One region of the Pantoea sp. SGAir0215 genome, then DNA from elsewhere that is predicted to be linked to it. Evidence: predicted binding sites of a transcription regulator. Region 1 holds the regulator's gene; the other holds the start of a gene.

Region 1 (9,008 bases):
GCGGAGGCCAACGCAACGTGCCGCCTCAGGACGCTTATCCATTGAGTCGGGTATGGAAGCGGGCGCTAGCTGACTGCCGGGGTTGAAAAACCGAGCCAATGTAAATGTCGGATGTGAAAACCGTATGACAGGACGGCACGACGGAGTGGGTCTGCCAGCCGATATGCTCGGTCTGTCCGGTTTGCTTTCATCAAAAGACAGGTTCGTACGGTCCCGGCGGTATAACCCAGGATGCCGGGGCTGGCATTCCATCGCGCAGTCTGGTGATTTGAAAGACGCTGTTAAGTAAGCCTGACGGCTATATTGTGATTTACGTCACACTAAAGCATGATAATGCCAGAAAACATCCCTTTATTTTCGAGGCGTGAAATGAGTGATAAAAACCCGATAGCACAAAAGATAGCGCGCCTGATGCAATGGGTGCTGAATGCAGGATTGCTGATTCTGGCGTTCATTTTAATGGTCTTCCTGGGCAAAGAGACGGTCCATTTAGCCAACGTCCTGTTCAGCACGGGCGAGCAGGCGTCCTCCTATCTTCTGATCGAAGGCATCGTGATTTACTTCCTTTACTTTGAGTTTATTGCCCTCATCGTGAAGTACTTCCAGTCGGGTTACCATTTCCCGTTACGCTATTTCGTCTATATCGGCATCACGGCTATCATCAGGCTGATTATCGTCGACCACAAAAATCCCTTTGATACGCTGTGCTACTCGGCTGCTATTCTGCTGCTGGTTATCACCCTGTGGCTGGCAAACAGTAACCGGCTTAAGCGCGAATAACCTCGCGTTTGCATGACGGACGGGTGTGCCGTGAATCGCTCTGCGCTAAACTACCTGCCTGAAAATTTTTGGGGGAAAGTGTCATGACGCAAGACCCGCTCCGTTTATTACGTTCACTCAACTGGCTGGCGCTGGACGGTGCTGCTCTGTCGCCATCACTTCGTGACTGGCTGATGGAGGAGGACTCTATGACCAGGCGCTTCGAACAGCATTGCCAGAAGGTCAGGGTGGAGCCCGTTCGTGAAGGGTTTATCCACGCTGACGAATTAGGTGACGAAGGTGCGCTGTTACCCGCTGATCAGCGCTTCTGGCTGCGTGAAGTGATCCTGTATGGCGACGAACAACCCTGGCTGGCGGGACGCACGCTGGTGCCTGAAAGCACCCTGAACGGTCCCGAAGCGATGTTGCAGCAGCTCGGAACGCGACCGCTGGGACGTTACCTGTTCTCCTCTTCAACCCTGACCCGCGATTTTATCGAGCCCGGTAACGTTGAATCGCTGTGGGGACGTCGGTCGCGCCTGCGTTTATCGGGGAAGCCCCTGCTACTAACCGAATTATTTTTACCGGCGTCGCCGGTTTACCGTTACCAGGGTTAAGGATTTGACCTGTGCAAAACAGACAACAAATGACCAAATGGCAGGCTTACAGCCGCCTCATGCGAATTGATAAACCTATTGGCACGCTGCTGCTGCTGTGGCCGACGTTGTGGGCGCTGTGGCTGGCTAACAGGGCGATGCCGCCGTTACCGGTACTGATCGTGTTTGTCGCGGGCGTATTTGTCATGCGTGCAGCCGGCTGTGTGATTAACGATTATGCTGACCGTAAAGTCGACGGCCATGTGGAACGCACAAAGCTCCGGCCACTGGCCAGCGGTGCTGTCACGGCGAAAGAGGCCAAAATGCTGTTTGTGGTACTGGGGCTGATCGCGTTTGGCCTGGTACTGAGCATGAACCTGATGACGATTATGCTTTCTGTTGTCGGGCTGGCGCTTGCCTGGGTTTATCCTTTTATGAAGCGCTATACGCATTTGCCGCAGGTAGTCCTTGGCGCCGCATTTGGCTGGGCAATTCCCATGGCCTGGGCCGCGGTTAGTGAGTCCTTACCTCTGGTTTGCTGGCTGGTCTTTCTCGCCAACATTTGCTGGACGGTGGCCTACGATACGCAATATGCCATGGTGGATCGCGAGGACGACCTGAAGATTGGCGTGAAGTCCACAGCCATTCTGTTTGGCCAGTACGACAAATTGATTATCGGACTGCTGCAACTGGCGACGCTGGGGCTGATGGCGCTGGTAGGGACACGGCTGCATCTGAATGGGGCGTTTTACTGGACGCTGTTACTGGCGGGCGGTTTATTTGTTTATCAGCAAAAACTGATCGCAAAGCGCGCGCGTCAGGCCTGTTTCCAGGCGTTTCTGAATAACAATTATGTAGGGCTGGTGCTGTTTCTCGGCGTGTTAATGAATACTCCGCCGTTCTCAAACCTGTTATAGGGCAGGCACCGAACGTAGCGCCAGTGCGATGCACAGTGTGAGGTTCAGTAAGCAATAAAAAAGGCGACCAGTCAGGTCGCCTTTTTTGTCATGCCAGCACGTTAGCTGTGTGCAACGGCGCTCTCGATGGTCATACGGACATCGCTGGTGACCAGTTCTGCCAGAATGTGCCAGGTCGCCAGCGTCTGCGCCACATCCGCATCGCCACTGTCGCTGATATAGCCTTCATCGCGCAGGGTCAGTACCAGTGTAGAGAACACCGCTTTATCGAAAAACTCAGGCGCATTGATGCCATGCAGTACGCTCAGGCGCTGGGCCAGCGTGCGGCTCTCTTTTTCCAGCGTGCCGCGGTTGATGGTGGGCTTGGCGCTGAGAATCGAGAAGGTGATGGCGTAACGTTGCAGCGTTTCACGTACACCGGCAGCCAGCAACTGCAGCGTACGGTAACGTGCCGTGTTGAACGACAGCAGACCTGCCTCAACGGTAATCAGTCCCTGGCGCGCCAGCTCCTGGCATAAGTCAGCCAGCAGCTGCGGCAGCTGGTCGTTGCCCCAGCGCAGGAACAGCTCGCTCTTCAGCATGGGGTAAATCAGGCTGACCTGGCGCAGCAGTTCGGCTTCGCCCAGGTTACGGTGCTGCTGGATGATGGCCGCAATCAGAGAGGGCATCACCAGCATATGGTGGATGTTATTCCGGTAATAGGTCATCAGTACCGCCTGCTCGCGCGGCAGAATAATGATGTCGCCGATACTGTCCTTCTCACTCTCAAACTTGTTCATACTCAGCGCGTGATCCAGCAACGCTTCCGCAGACATGTCAGGCAAAGTGGCATCCGGCGAGTAGGGCACATTACGTAATAACTGGGTATAGCACTCCAGCTGCTCAATCAGCTGTTCACGGGTCAGTGAACGCTGGCGGGAAGCGAGCAGTGCCGTTACGCACAGGTTCATGGCGTTCGCGGCACCGGCTTCATTAATACGTACCATGATGGTGGCGGCGATATCATTGGCCGTTGGCGTTAACCAGCCCGGACGTTGCGCTTCAATGGGATCGATAGACTCACGCCATTCCGGTACGCGCTTGTTCAGATAGTTGATCAGCGGCAACGGCTCACCAAAGTTCACATAACCCTGGCCCAGGTTGCGCAGCTTACGCAGGCCGCGCACCATCTGCATAAAGCCTTCTTTCTCTTTTGCCGCACCGCGTAGCTCTTTAGCGTAGGTACCCACTTCCATTACATGTTCATAACCGATGTAAATGGGCACTAACGTGATAGGTCGCGTGCCGCCGCGCAGCATGGCCTGCAGCGTCATAGAGAGGGTGCCGGTTTTCGGATCCAGCAGTCGGCCGGTACGTGAGCGTCCACCTTCCACGAAATACTCGACGGAATAGCCGCGGGTAAAGAGCTCGCCAAGGTATTCACGGAACACGGTTGAATAGAGCTTGTTGCCTTTAAAGGTACGACGAATAAAGAAGGCACCCAGACGACGGAAAATCGGCCCGGCAGGCCAGAAGTTCAGGTTAATCCCTGCGGCAATATGTGGCGGAACCAGGCCCTGGTGATACAGCACATAAGACAGTAGCAGGTAGTCCATATGGCTGCGGTGGCAAGGCACATAAACAATTTCATGGCCGTCCTGCGCCAGCTGACGTACCCGCTCACCGCCGTTAACGTTGATCCCCTGATAGAGTCGGCTCCAGAGCCAGCCCATCACGCGGTCGGTGATACGAATCGCTTCGTAGGAAAAGTTGGCCGCAATTTCTTCCATCATTTCAATGGCGTTTTGCTGCGCTTTCTCATGGGAGATTTTCTTGCTACGCGCCTCGTCTTCCACAGCTTTTTCAATCGCCTTCGACTGCAACAGGCGATTGAATAAATCCTGGCGAGCCGGCAGGCGCGGTCCCACCGCAGCCAGGCGCTGACGGGCAAAATGGATGCGCGCTACGCGAGCCAGCTTCTGCGCAATCGACTTGTCGGTACCGTGTTCGGTCGCCATACGACGCAGGGAGACCGTGGGCGAAAAACGCACAAAACTGTCGCGGCCATGCCAGAGAACGGCAAAGAATTTTTGAATGCCGTTAAGGAGCCGCAAATGAGGCGGATGATCGTCGCCCTGGACTTCCCGACCCGGCGCACGGCCAAACATGACTGAAACCGGTAACATCTGAACATCAAGTTCAGGGTTGCTGCGGTGCAGATCAAGATATTCGTGGAAGATTTTGACCGATTCAAGGCTGGGCACAAAATAGGGGAACACACGCGGACCGTCATTAATAAAAACATGACGCGGCAACAGGGCGCCGTCTATCTCCAGCGGAATAAGCGGATCAGGCAGATCGTGCCGGATGCACTGCGCGCGTAAAGTCAGGAGATCGGCCTTTGAATCATAAGGCAGGACATACATAATAGGCCGGGTAGGATCCAGCCCATGTTCGGAGACGGGATCAGCCGGAATGGCCTTACTCTTTACCAGAAATGAAAGGGGTAAGTTCAGCAATTTATAAAAAATTTTACGCCAACCTGACATAGACAACATGAAGCCTCTTGTTAGCAAAGCGGCGCAAGCATATCAGAACGCGCAGCAAAAATCTGTGACAGCGACAATTGTGCGCTGCCCGGTATTGACGTCAATCCTTTGAAAAGAGTTCCTTTATCATGACAAATAATGTCACCGGCATTACCCGGATTGTGAAAGCGGCTGGCTACTCATGGCAAGGTCTTCGCGCCGCCTGGCAGCATGAAGCTGCCTTCCGCCAGGAAGCCGTAATTTCACTGGCGGCAATTATCCTGGCCTGCTGGCTGGATGTCGATACTATTTCGCGCATCCTGATGATTGGCGCGGTCATGCTGGTGATGATTGTTGAAGTTCTGAACAGCGCCATCGAAGCGGTGGTGGACCGCACAGGGCAGGAACGTCACCCTCTTGCCGGCCGTGCCAAAGATATGGGATCGGCCGCTGTTTTGCTGGCAATAGTACTGGCCCTGTTCGTTTGGGGAACGCTACTTTGGTCGCATTTGCGATAAGCATTCCATCTCCCGTCAAATTACTGATTTTGGCCTGACTTTTGGTTTCCATTTCACCAATACCTGTATATACTCACAGCGACTGTATAAACAACCAGGGGGCGGGATGAAAGCATTAACCAGCAGGCAGCAACAGGTCTACGACTTGATTCGCGACCACATTAATCAAACGGGCATGCCGCCTACGCGTGCAGAAATTGCTGCGCAACTGGGCTTCCGCTCACCTAACGCGGCAGAAGAGCATCTGAAAGCGCTGTCGCGTAAAGGCGTGATTGAAATCGTCTCTGGTGCGTCCCGCGGTATCCGTTTGTTAATGGAAGAAGAACCTTCAGATGGCCTGCCACTCATTGGGCGCGTTGCGGCGGGTGAGCCGTTGCTGGCCCAGGAACATATCGAAACCCACTACAAAGTGGATCCAGACATGTTCAAGCCCTCTGCCGATTTCCTGCTGCGCGTTAGCGGCATGTCAATGAAAGACATTGGCATCATGGATGGTGATTTGCTGGCCGTGCATAAAACGCAGGAAGTGCGTAATGGTCAGGTGGTGGTAGCGCGCATTGACGACGAAGTCACTGTGAAGCGCTGGAAAAAACAGGGATCAGTGGTGCATCTGTTACCTGAAAATACGGATTTTGAGCCTATCATTGTCGATACACGTGCGCAGTCGCTGACGGTTGAAGGTCTGGCGGTTGGCATCGTACGTAACGGTGAGTGGTTATAAATCCTCCTAAGGTTGGCTCTTTACGTCAACCTTGACGTTACCCAGTCTGCCCCTGTTTTGCCGCTGTGGGTTCATCTGTAACACCAGCGGCGCATTGCACGGACGTTACATGCGCTTCCTGACAGCTACCGATAAAAAACTGTGGCGGCTGGCGCTGCCCATGATCCTGTCAAATATCACCGTTCCTCTGCTCGGCTTAGTCGATACAGCCGTTATTGGCCATCTCGACAGCCCGGTTTATCTGGGCGGCGTTGCGGTCGGGACGACCGTTACCAGTTTCATCTTCATGCTGCTGCTTTTTCTGCGTATGAGCACGACAGGCCTGACGGCTCAGGCGTTTGGCGCGGGCGATAAAACGGCGCTGGCGCGCGCATTGGCACAGCCCCTGATCATTGCCTTACTGGCCGGCAGCCTGTTTATTGCCCTGCGTCATCCTGTTACGGCATTAGCAACCCGCTTTATCGGCGGAGAGGCCGCCGTGCTTGAGCAGGCTGCGCTGTTTATCCATATTCGCTGGCTCAGTGCGCCCGCCATGCTGGCTAACCTGGTGATTCTGGGCTGGCTGCTGGGCGTACAGTATGCCAGAGCGCCGGTCATCCTGCTGGTGGTGGGCAACGTTATCAATATTCTGCTGGACCTCTGGCTAGTGCTGGGGCTGCACTGGGGCGTAGCCGGGGCTGCAGCCGCGACGGCTATCGCGGAATATGCGACGTTGCTGGTCGGGGCACTTATGGTCTGGCGCGTGCTGGCGCTGCGTGGTATCACGCTGCACAGTCTGGTCCATAGCTGGCGTGGCGATATCCACCGCCTGCTGCGCCTGAATCGCGATATCCTGCTGCGTACCTTACTGTTACAGCTTTGCTTTGCCTCTCTGACCGTGCTGGGAACGCGTATCGGACCTGATGTGGTGGCGGTAAATGCCATCCTGCTGATGTTCATGACGTTTACCGCCTATGCGCTGGATGGCTTTGCTTACGCCGTCGAAGCCTTTGCTGGTGAGGCACACGGCGCAAAAGACGGCAGCAGGTTGCAACTGGTATGGATTGCTGCCTGCCGTCAGGCCCTGTCAGTCGCGCTGTTTTTCTCCCTGGTCTATGCTGTTTGTGGCTATCAGATCGTGGCTCTCCTGACATCGATTCCCGCACTTCAACAGGCGGCTGACCGCTTTCTGCCGTGGCAGGTTGTCATGCCGCTGGTTGGCGTCTGGTGCTATCTGCTGGATGGCATGTTTATTGGTGCGACCCGCGGAAGAGAAATGCGCAACAGTATGGCGATTGCCGCACTGGGCTATTTCCTGACGCTGTTAACCGTGCCTTTTATCGGTAATCACGGTCTATGGCTGGCGATAGCCGTTTTTCTGGCGCTTCGCGGCCTGTCACTTTGGCTGGTCTGGCGCAGGCACTGGCGCAATGGCACCTGGTTTAGCGCCTGAGCAACTTGCCTGAAATATGACGCAGGATACATAAAATTTTCATTTTTTCCGGCAAAACTGAAATTAGCTACTACAATTATCTTTGAATGGCGCTATTAAACAGCGCTTTATATCGTAATTTTGCCTGATGGCAAAATAAAGCGAAATCGAAGGATGACGTGGAGGTCTGCAATGAATAAAGACGAAGCGAGTGGTAACTGGAAACAGTTCAAAGGAAAAATGAAAGAGAAATGGGGCAAGCTGACCGATGATGACATGCAAGTCATTGAAGGTAAACGCGATCAGCTGGTCGGCAAAATTCAGGAACGTTACGGCTACGCGAAAGATCAGGCGGAGAAAGAAGTAACGGACTGGGAAGGTCACAACAAGGATTACCGCTGGTAATCACGTTATTCAGGGATGCTCCTACCCGGGCCGGTACGCTCATGCCGGCCAGACCGCACAAGGATGTGCAATTAACTTCGTTTACTGCGTTTCTTCCCGTCAGCCTGATGGTCATGATCACAATGTTCATGCTGTTCACAGGCTTCAACTTCCGCACAGTTTTCACATAACCCGTGCGCCTCTATCACGCTATGCCGTAGGACAAAGCTTGCCTCTTGCGCCAGCGATGCGATGATTTTTTCTGCGCCCTGCGCCTGCTTTTCCGTGACCACTGCACAGCGATCGCAGACCAGCATCACCGATGTATGGGCGGGTGCGTCGAAATGGTGACACATCACATAGCTGTTATTGGACTCGACGCGGTGGATAAAACCCTGCTCAAGAAGAAAATCCAGCGCACGGTAGACGGTAGGAGGCTTGGCCTGGGGCTCACTGACACGCAACTGATCAAGCAGGTCATAAGCACTGATCGATCCTGGCTGTCCGGCCATCAACCGCAGGACCTCTGCGCGCTGGGTCGTCAGGCGTACACCGCGCTGTAAACACAGTTTCTCAGCCTGGGTCATGATTTGCTCTGGCGTCATGGTTGACATGGAATTTCTCCGTTTGACAGGTGATGTTATCTTATCACATTAATGATACGTACGATGCACCTTGCCTGTCTGCACCTCCTCCCTTTATCCGTGCTTATCTGTTCCTTACGACTTTGCGCCCGTCTGCGATGCCAATATATGTCAGAATGTTTGTAAATATTTTTTCCTTTTGCTTTACATCTCACTGAGTTAAGAACTAATGTTTAAAAGTTCTTAATAAAGTGCTGGTCCCGGCCTCCTTCTGTTAACGCTTTTTGGACGGTAACCAGACATAACGGATCGAAAAATAATCAATCAATGGAATTGCGCCACTATTTACTCTGAATTCACAGCAATAAAGCGTTAGCCATCCTCCACAATGGGGCTAACAAACTATTCGGTCGTTAATGTTTTAACGGCAATTTTTCAGGTGATGATAAGCAAATGGCAAAATTAACCGTCCCACGTTCCGTTCTGGTTTTCCCTGCAGTGTTTAATGCTCTGGTTTTTTCATCATCCGCGCTGGCCGCGGGAACCTGGTACGATGCCCGTAACGATGCAATGGGGGGAACGGGCGTGGCGTCCTCTACCTACGGGTCTGC
Region 2 (9,008 bases), 1.1 Mb from region 1:
TGCTTCAGGGTTGCTGGCCGCATACGCGCGGCCAGCGGTTTAAAATCTTCACTGGAAAAATCCAGGGACAGGTTACCCACTACCACCTCACTGACGTTGGTCATCCACCGTGACGCCTTTTGGCGGGGTGAATGTGAATTTATCCGGGCTAATCGGGCCGTTTTTCTGGCTCTTTAGCTGGTAGTTACTGCGCTGCCCATCCTGCTCGACGGCGCTAAACTGATTAATGGTGCCATCTGGCGTCACATCAATCGTGAACTGCTTGAGGTTGCCATCGCTTTTCTTCGGCGTCAGTTCAAATTTGTCACCCTGCTGTTTTACGTTGTATTGCTGCCAGTCACTGGCCTGGTTACGGGCAATCAACATAAACGGTGTATTGCTGGTCGCATTCTTTAACAGGCTGACCGTAGCTTGTTCAACAAACGGGTTATAGAACCATAACGATTTCCCGTCAGAAATAATGATGCTCTCGTCGGGTGCGGTCATATGCCAGTTAAACAGGCTGGGGCGCTTAACCCAGAGCTCGCCTTCACCCTCCTGCACGTTGGCACCGCTGCCATCGGTCACCTTTTGAGTAAAGCTGGCGTGGAAGCTGTTAACTTTATTAAGGCGCTGTTGCAGGTCGCTCGACGCATCGGCGAGAACGTTGGCTGACCCCAAAGCGGCCAGCAGGCCTAAGGCGATTACGCGTAATTTCATCTGCTTAAATCCTTATTAAATCGTTTCCCGTTGATCACGTGACTAAGCCTGGTCGCTGTCCTGCGTTTAATACAGGAGAAAAAACCGAAACACTAATCAACTATGGGGGTTAACCGCTAAAAAACAATGAGCCAGTGGAAACTGGCTCAGTGTTTTGTGTTTCAAAGCTTATCGTTCAGGCTTTACATATCATGGGGTGGTGGAGAGAGCACTTCACGGTTACCGTTGTGGCCCGGTGACGAGACGATGCCCTGTGCTTCCATCTGTTCAATGATGCGCGCAGCACGGTTATAACCGATACGGAACTGACGCTGTACGCCCGAAATCGAGGCGCGTCGCTTATCCACCACAAAGGCAACAGCCTGATCGAACAACGGATCGAGTTCTTCATCGCTGTCAATGCCGCCCCCGCCTTCACTTTCTTCGCCCGCCGTAATGCTTTCAATATATTGCGGACGCCCGCGCGCTTTCCAGTCCTGCACGACAGCATGTACTTCCTGATCGCGCACAAAGGCACCGTGAACACGCACCGGCATTGATGAGTTGGGCGGCATGTAAAGCATATCGCCCATCCCCAGTAACGATTCTGCACCGCCCTGATCAAGGATGGTTCGCGAGTCAATTTTACTTGAGACAGTAAACGCGATACGGGTAGGAATGTTGGCTTTGATGAGGCCGGTAATGACGTCAACTGACGGACGCTGGGTTGCCAGAACAAGGTGGATTCCCGCCGCACGCGCTTTCTGTGCAAGACGTGCAATCAGTTCTTCCACTTTCTTACCGACAGCCATCATCAAATCGGCGAACTCATCCACCATCACCACGATGTAAGGCAGTTTTTCCAGCACTGGCGGCGTCATATCCATGCTGTCGCCTGGCTTCCAGAACGGATCGGGAATCGGCCGCCCCATTGCATCCGCCTGCGCCACTTTTTCGTTGTAGCCGGCCAGATTACGTACACCCAACGCCGACATCAGCTTATAGCGACGCTCCATCTCACCGACACTCCAGCGCAGCGCGTTCGCCGCATCTTTCATATCGGTCACGACTTCGGTAAGCAGATGCGGAATGCCTTCGTAAACGGAAAGCTCGAGCATCTTGGGGTCAATCATAATAAAGCGCACATCTTCCGGCGTGGCTTTATACAGCATGCTGAGGATCATCGCATTCACGCCGACGGACTTACCGGAACCGGTTGTACCCGCTACCAGTAAGTGTGGCATTTTAGCCAGATCGGCGACGACTGGCTGGCCGGCAATATCTTTACCCAGCACCACAGACAGCGGCGAGGGATTGTCACGGAATTTTGGACAATCCAGCACTTCACGCAGGTAAACGGTCTGGCGATGTCGGTTGGGTAATTCCAGACCAACATAGGGTTTGCCAGGGATCACTTCAACCACACGCACTGCCGTAGTCGACAGGGAGCGGGCCAAATCGCGTGACAGGTTAGAGATACGCGCCGCTTTCACGCCCGGCGCGAGATCCAGTTCAAAACGGGTAATCACAGGTCCTGGCGAAATGCCCACCACCTCGGCCTTGACGCGGTAGTCACCCAGACGCGCTTCAACCAGTCTTGCTGTCTGCTCAAGGGCGAACATATCAACCGGTTCTTCCTCTTCCGGCGGCGCGGTCAGGAGATCGAGTGACGGTAAGGGTGTAGAAGGTTTTTCCAGTGGCTGCTCGTGACGCATCAGGAAGGGGTGAATCAGGCTGTCATGCACGGATGGCTTCGCCTCCGTGACCGGCTCCGGCTGCTGCGCAGGCGCGGCAAAATGATCGGCCGCAAAGGTCTGGGCCGATTCTACACGCTGAGCCGCAGGCTGTTCTGGTGCAGCCTGAACGTGCTGCCAGGGCTCATGTTGTGGCGCGACCTCGCTGACGTCCGGCGATGCTGCAATGGTGAACAGCGGCTCGACAGGGCCATCGTCGACCAGGTCCTTCATTGGGGAGAAATCGAAGGCCGCTGACGTATCCAGATTGAAAACGGGTGCATTGTCTTCAGGCACCGTTTCATAGCGCTGTTGCTGCTGCTGTGCGAACTGACGCGCCAGCGAGGCCTGCTGCAATGCCAGCTCATCGTCCTCGTGCGCGTCGTCCTGCTGCCAGCTTTCGCCATAGCGTTGCTGCTGCTCTGACTGGAACGCCTGACGCAACTCTGCCTGTTGCAGCGCATCCTGCTCCTCTGCTGACCAGTCAGTGAGTGACGTATCTTCTTTCGTAGGTTGTGATGACGGCAGTTCAGCACGTTTGGCTTTTTCTTCCGCCATACGCTGTGAAGGCAGTTTAATACCGTACGAGGCCAGCTCACGTCGGGTAGGCAGTTTAACCGGATTAGGCCGCGGCAGCGCCGGACCAATCCCCTGTTTCACCTGTGGATTCGACACCGTTTCAGGGACAGGTTCAAACAGCGGTGAGGATGCTGACGATGCTGCGGTTGCCGCAGCACCGGCGACGGCAGCGCTGTTCAGCGAGGCTGCCGACGTAGCTTCACGCCAGTTCCCCATTTTGGGTTCGTCATCCTCATAAGCGGTAAAGTGCGGGGCAGCCGCCGGTGCATCGTCCGGTAACTCAAAGCGGTAGCGCGGCGGTTCAGTGAGAGGCTTCTCCTGTGACACCGGCTCGCGCGGTGCAATGTGCGTCATCACCGGGGCAGGATGAGGCGATGCCGCAACAGGCGAAACAGGTTCAGGCGTCGCTGCAACCTGTTCAGGCTCAGGTGAAGCTGATGGCGCACTGACAGGCGTTGCCGCCATTGTTGCGGCAGCAGGCTGCGCAGGTGCTGTGGCAGTAGCCTGAGCGGTTGCCGTCGGTGTCGTGGTCGCAGATACTTCGGCTGTGGCCGCAACAGCGGCGCGGGTGGCGGTGGCGGCCCTGGCTAACAGTGGATCATGCGCATCCAGATCGGGCTGCGCCTTACGCGGCGCGGTTAGCAATACGTCATCGTCGTCGTCCGTCTGAGCATGAAGGACGGGCGCGCTCTCGTGATAATCGTCTGCTTCGTCCTCTTCATGCCAGGGTTCATCATGACGTGAGCGGTTGCTGGCGAATGTCAGCACGCCCATGACCACGCCACCGATTCTTTCCGCAATGGTTAACCATGACCAGCCCGTATACAGCGTGATCCCTGCGGCCCAGATGCAGAGCAAAGTCAGTGTGCCACCTGCCGGACTGAACCAGGGTGAAATGGCATTACTGACGAGGCTGCCAATGACGCCTCCGGAAGCGAAATACCAGATGTCGTCCGCGTTGAGCGCGGCCATCCCACAGGTGGTGACGACCAGGGCCAGGACACCGATTAAGCGTAAACCAATGGCAAAGTAGTCCACATAATCCTGGTTATCCCGCTGGCGAAACGCTATCCAGCACAGCCCCAGTATGACCGGCGGAATGGCATAGGCCATCACACCAAAGATGAAAAGCAACGTATCAGCCAGCCATGCGCCGACTGTGCCACCCATGTTATGGATAGGTTCATGCCAGGCCGTTTGCGACCAGCTCGGATCGGAAGGATTAAAGCTGACCAGGGAAACCATCAGGTAGATGGCGAACAATGCCACCAAAATAAGTAACGCTTCCAGCAGACGGCGTCCGCTGCTCAGCGACTGTAACGAAACGTCTTTATCTTCTGTGTATTCCTGGCTCAAGAGATCTCTCCAGGTGCCTGTAAAGTAAGAAACAACAGCGTCGGGCTCACCCGACGCTGGTCCTGTATGTATTCACAGGAGTGTACCGAAATTTCCCAGGCTTTGCACCTGCCACGCATCAGCGCGTTTTGATCACCAGACGATTGCTCTGTTTGACCTCTTCCATCACCACATAAGTACGCGTGTCGTTTACGCCTGGCAGGCGCAGCAAGGTTTCACCCAGCAGCTTGCGGTAAGCGGACATATCAGGCACGCGCGTTTTAAGCAGGTAGTCGAAATCACCAGAAACCAGGTGACACTCTTGAGTTTCCTCAAGTTTTTGCACAGCGGCGTTAAATTGCTCAAACACATCAGGTGCGCCACGATTCAGAGTAATCTCAACAAATACCAGTAATGAAGCATCCAGGTAGTGAGGGTTGAGTTGCGCAGTATAGCCAAGGATGAATCCCTGGCGTTCAAGACGGCGTACACGCTCAAGACAAGGTGTAGGAGATAATCCTACACGTTTGGAAAGTTCCACGTTTGAGATGCGACCGTCTTTCTGCAATTCATTGAGAATGTTTCTGTCGATCCTGTCGAGATCCTTACCGGGGCGTTTCTTATTATCTACCATTATTATTGTCTCTCTTCATTCCTTCCCTTTACCTGCCATCCCCTGAAAACGGTCATTGTTCGGGGCATTTTTGAAGTGAAATAACGGCGTCTGAGCGCATTCGTACCTATTTGTATGACGCATGCTGTCTGTCCACCGCATGCGTCATGACCAATATCAGACGATAAAATTCGTTCGGTACTCTGCCCAAAACCCGGCGGCAACACCCGTTTTGTTCAGACTAAGTTATTCGCTTCTCACACTGTTTTCGCAAATGCGCAGGCGATTGTCAAAGTAAAATGTCTAAATTCAGGACAAGATGCCAGACACTTCGCTGGGTCACTGTTTTTAAATGAGTATTTTCGTGCGATGGTGGTCTGTAAACTGAATTTTTGCCCCCTTTTGGCACAGGAGGCAGGCGAAAAAGCCATTCATCGTCTACGCCGTTTGCAGCAATCGCTAACAAAAGTGCGCAAGTGTTGTCATTGCTACGGCATATTCCCTACAATCGCAGGTTATGTCAGGTGAATAAAACTGAGGAACGCATGAGTACGGCTAAACACAGTAAGTTGCTCATTTTGGGCTCTGGTCCGGCAGGTTATACCGCGGCCGTCTATGCTGCACGCGCCAATTTGAATCCAGTACTGATTACCGGGCTGGAAAAAGGCGGTCAGCTGACCACCACGACGGAAGTGGAAAACTGGCCGGGCGACCCGCATGATCTGACAGGTCCCTCGCTGATGGAACGTATGCATGAGCATGCCGAGAAATTTAACACGGAAATTATTTTCGATCATATTCATACGGTCGATCTGCAGAACCGTCCCTTCCGTCTGACCGGTGACAGTGGCGAATATACTGCCGATGCGCTGATTATTGCCACGGGTGCATCAGCACGCTATCTGGGCTTACCGTCGGAAGACGCTTTTAAAGGCAAAGGCGTTTCGGCCTGTGCGACCTGTGATGGTTTCTTCTACCGCAACCAAAAAGTCGCCGTTATCGGTGGCGGAAATACCGCGGTTGAAGAAGCACTTTATCTGGCGAATATCGCCTCTGAAGTGCATTTAATTCACCGCCGCGACAGCTTCCGCGCAGAGAAAATCCTTATTGACCGCCTGATGGAAAAAGTCAGCAACGGCAATATCGTGTTGCATACACACAGAACGCTGGAAGAAGTGGTCGGCGATCAGATGGGCGTGACGGGCCTGACGCTACGTTCAACGCTGAATACCGAAGAGACCGAAACGCTGGATGTTGCCGGCCTGTTTGTTGCTATCGGACACAGCCCGAATACGGCGATTTTCGATGGTCAGCTGGCGCTGGAAAACGGCTACATCAAGGTACAGTCCGGCCTGCATGGTAATGCCACGCAAACCAGTATCCCTGGCGTGTTTGCCGCGGGTGACGTCATGGACCATATCTACCGTCAGGCCATTACCTCTGCCGGTACCGGTTGTATGGCTGCGTTAGATGCAGAGCGTTATCTTGACGGATTGGTTAAGAACGATAAGTAAGTTGTTAATAACCTGATCTTAATTGTTTGAGGCGACTGTTTTTCAGTCGCCTTTTTTATTATCACCATGCTAAATTCAGGCGCCGGGTGTGAGGACCAGCCTCATTTCATTTGTCTTTGCCACATTGGGTTTCGCATGAATAAATCGCGTCAGCAGCATCTTACTCGTTGGCTTCGTCAACAGTGTCATCATGCTGGCCCCTGGTTGCGCGTTACGTCGTTGCTGGGCTGCGCTGGCGCGCTTCTGATTATCATGCAGGCATGGCTTTTAGCGTCGCTCCTGCAGGCGCTGATTATTGACAGGCATTCTCCAGCCTCCCTTTTGTCCTCATTTTCACTTCTGATCCTGTGCTTTGTTCTGCGCGCCGCGCTGAATTATGCCCGGGAGCAGGCTGGATTTCGTGCCGGGCAGGCCATCCGTCAGGCTTTGCGTAAACAGGTGCTGGATCGTCTGGCAGCGTTGGGTCCGGCCTGGATACAGGGCAAGCCCGCCGGCAGTTGGGCAACGTTACTGCTTGAGCAAACCGAGGATATGCAGGCCTATTACGCGCGTTATTTGCCGCAGATGACGCTGGCGGCGGTCATTCCCTGTTGCATATTGCTCACCCTGTTTCCGTTAAACTGGGCGGCAGGTCTGATCCTGTTCGCGACCGCGCCGTTGATCCCGCTTTTTATGGCCCTGGTCGGCATGGGCGCGGCCGAGGCTAATCGCCGTAACTTTGTGGCGCTCGCACGCCTGAGTGGCAACTTTCTGGATCGCTTGCGTGGTCGGGAAACCCTGCGTCTGTTTCATCGGGCAGACGCCGAAAAACAGGCGATTGCTGACGCCACGACGGATTTCCGTCAACGGACGATGGAGGTTCTGCGTCTGGCCTTTCTTTCTTCGTCAGTACTGGAATTTTTTGCGTCACTGTCCATCGCCGTTGTCGCCGTTTATTTTGGCTTTTCCTATTTGGGCGAACTGCACTTTGGTGATTATGGCCGCGGCGTGACGCTGTTTGCCGGCTTCCTGGTGCTGATTCTGGCCCCGGAATTTTTTCAGCCTCTGCGCGATTTGGGCACATTCTACCATGCTAAAGCGCAGGCAATTGGCGGTGCCGATGCGCTTGAACGCTTTATGCAGGAAACGCCAGAGGCCGAAAACGCATCCGCCAGCGACGCCTTTAGCGCAACGGCGCCAGTAGAGCTGGTGGCAGAAAATCTGACGGTGCACGCGCCCAATGGCCATCGGCTCTGCGGCCCGCTCACCTTCACCCTGCGCACAGGCACGCGCGTCGCGCTGGTGGGCAAAAGCGGTGCAGGCAAAACCGCACTGTTAAATGCCCTGCTGGGCTTTTTACCCTATCAGGGATCGCTGAAAGTTAACGGTATTGAACTTCACCGTATCGCACGCCATGACTGGCATCGGCATCTTGCCTGGGTCGGCCAGAATCCCCAGCTACCCGCCGCAACGTTACGGGACAATATCATCATGGATGCGCCGCACGATCCCGCACGGCTAAGTGCCTTAATCGCATCATGTGGGATCGATGAATTTCTTTCCCGACTGCCTGCCGGACTGGATACCGAACCGGGGGATGCCAGTCATCACTTATCGGTCGGTCAGGCACAGCGCATTGCCGTAGCCCGCGCGCTGTATAAACCCGCCCAGTTATTGTTACTGGATGAGCCCGCTGCCAGCCTGGACAGTCAAAGTGAACATCATGTGATGCAGGCATTAAATCAGGCGGCCACGCGCCAGACGACACTGATGATCACCCACCAAATTGATCTGCTTCAGACATGGGATGCGATCTGGGTAATGCAGGCCGGTCAGATCGTACAGCAGGGCGACTGGCAGACGCTGACTGCGTCCGGTCCGTTCAGTGATTTATTACAACACCGGCAACAGGAGATTTTCTGATGACGGCTCTGCGTCCCTTTCTGCGGCTATGGCTGCGTCATCCCTTCCGCCTGACGTCAGGGATCGTGCTGGCGATTGTCACGCTGTTAGCCAGTATCGGCTTGCTCACGTTGTCGGGCTGGTTTCTGGCCGCCTCTTCTGTAGCCGGTGTGGCTGGTCTGTACAGTTTCAACTATATGCTTCCCGCCGCTGGCGTGCGCGGCGCAGCGATTACCCGTACCGCCGCCCGGTATTTTGAGCGCTTAGTAAGTCACGACGCAACGTTTCGGGTTTTACAGCATCTGCGCGTCTTCACGTTTAGCCGCCTGATTGCGCTTTCTCCCGGCCAGCTCGCGCTCTTTCGTCAGGCCGATCTGCTTAATCGTTTTGTTGGTGATGTGGATACGCTGGATCATCTCTATTTGCGGGTCCTCTCGCCGCTGCTGGGCGCGTTTATCGTTATCGTCGTGGTAACAGCCGGCCTCAGCCTGATTGATCTGCACCTGGCGCTGGTGCTGGGCGGCATTCTGCTTACGCTGCTCTGCCTTTTTCCCCCGCTGTTCTATCGTCTGGGCGCGCCCACCGGCATCGCGATTGCCCGGCAGCGATCGCGCTGGCGAGAGCAGTTAATGCACTGGCTGGCGGGACAGGCAGAACTGACACTGTATGGTAACG

What was found. Region 1 encodes LexA, which represses DNA repair genes until DNA is damaged. Its sites were predicted from a motif close to TNCTGTATGTACATACAGNA; they were not measured.
Region 2: C1N64_RS09485 (DNA translocase FtsK 4TM domain-containing protein) is a predicted target of LexA. The motif match lies at 4,407-4,426, and genes of this name have one in related genera.

Annotation. Positions count from the first base shown of each region.
Region 1 covers NZ_CP028031.1:878,041-887,048, forward strand. The annotation lists gene psiE (phosphate-starvation-inducible protein PsiE) at 370-780, shown strand; gene ubiC (chorismate lyase) at 864-1,376, shown strand; gene ubiA (4-hydroxybenzoate octaprenyltransferase) at 1,406-2,272, shown strand; gene plsB (glycerol-3-phosphate 1-O-acyltransferase PlsB) at 2,374-4,800, opposite strand; gene C1N64_RS04215 (diacylglycerol kinase) at 4,929-5,297, shown strand; gene lexA (transcriptional repressor LexA) at 5,404-6,018, shown strand; gene dinF (MATE family efflux transporter DinF) at 6,128-7,450, shown strand; gene C1N64_RS04230 (CsbD family protein) at 7,622-7,834, shown strand; gene zur (zinc uptake transcriptional repressor Zur) at 7,906-8,427, opposite strand; gene C1N64_RS04240 (conjugal transfer protein TraF) at 8,851-9,008, shown strand, end outside.
Region 2 covers NZ_CP028031.1:2,001,614-2,010,621, reverse strand. The annotation lists gene C1N64_RS09495 (replication-associated recombination protein A) at 1-80, opposite strand, end outside; gene lolA (outer membrane lipoprotein chaperone LolA) at 88-699, opposite strand; gene C1N64_RS09485 (DNA translocase FtsK 4TM domain-containing protein) at 882-4,346, opposite strand; gene lrp (leucine-responsive transcriptional regulator Lrp) at 4,465-4,959, opposite strand; gene trxB (thioredoxin-disulfide reductase) at 5,484-6,452, shown strand; gene cydD (heme ABC transporter permease/ATP-binding protein CydD) at 6,588-8,354, shown strand; gene cydC (heme ABC transporter ATP-binding protein/permease CydC) at 8,354-9,008, shown strand, end outside.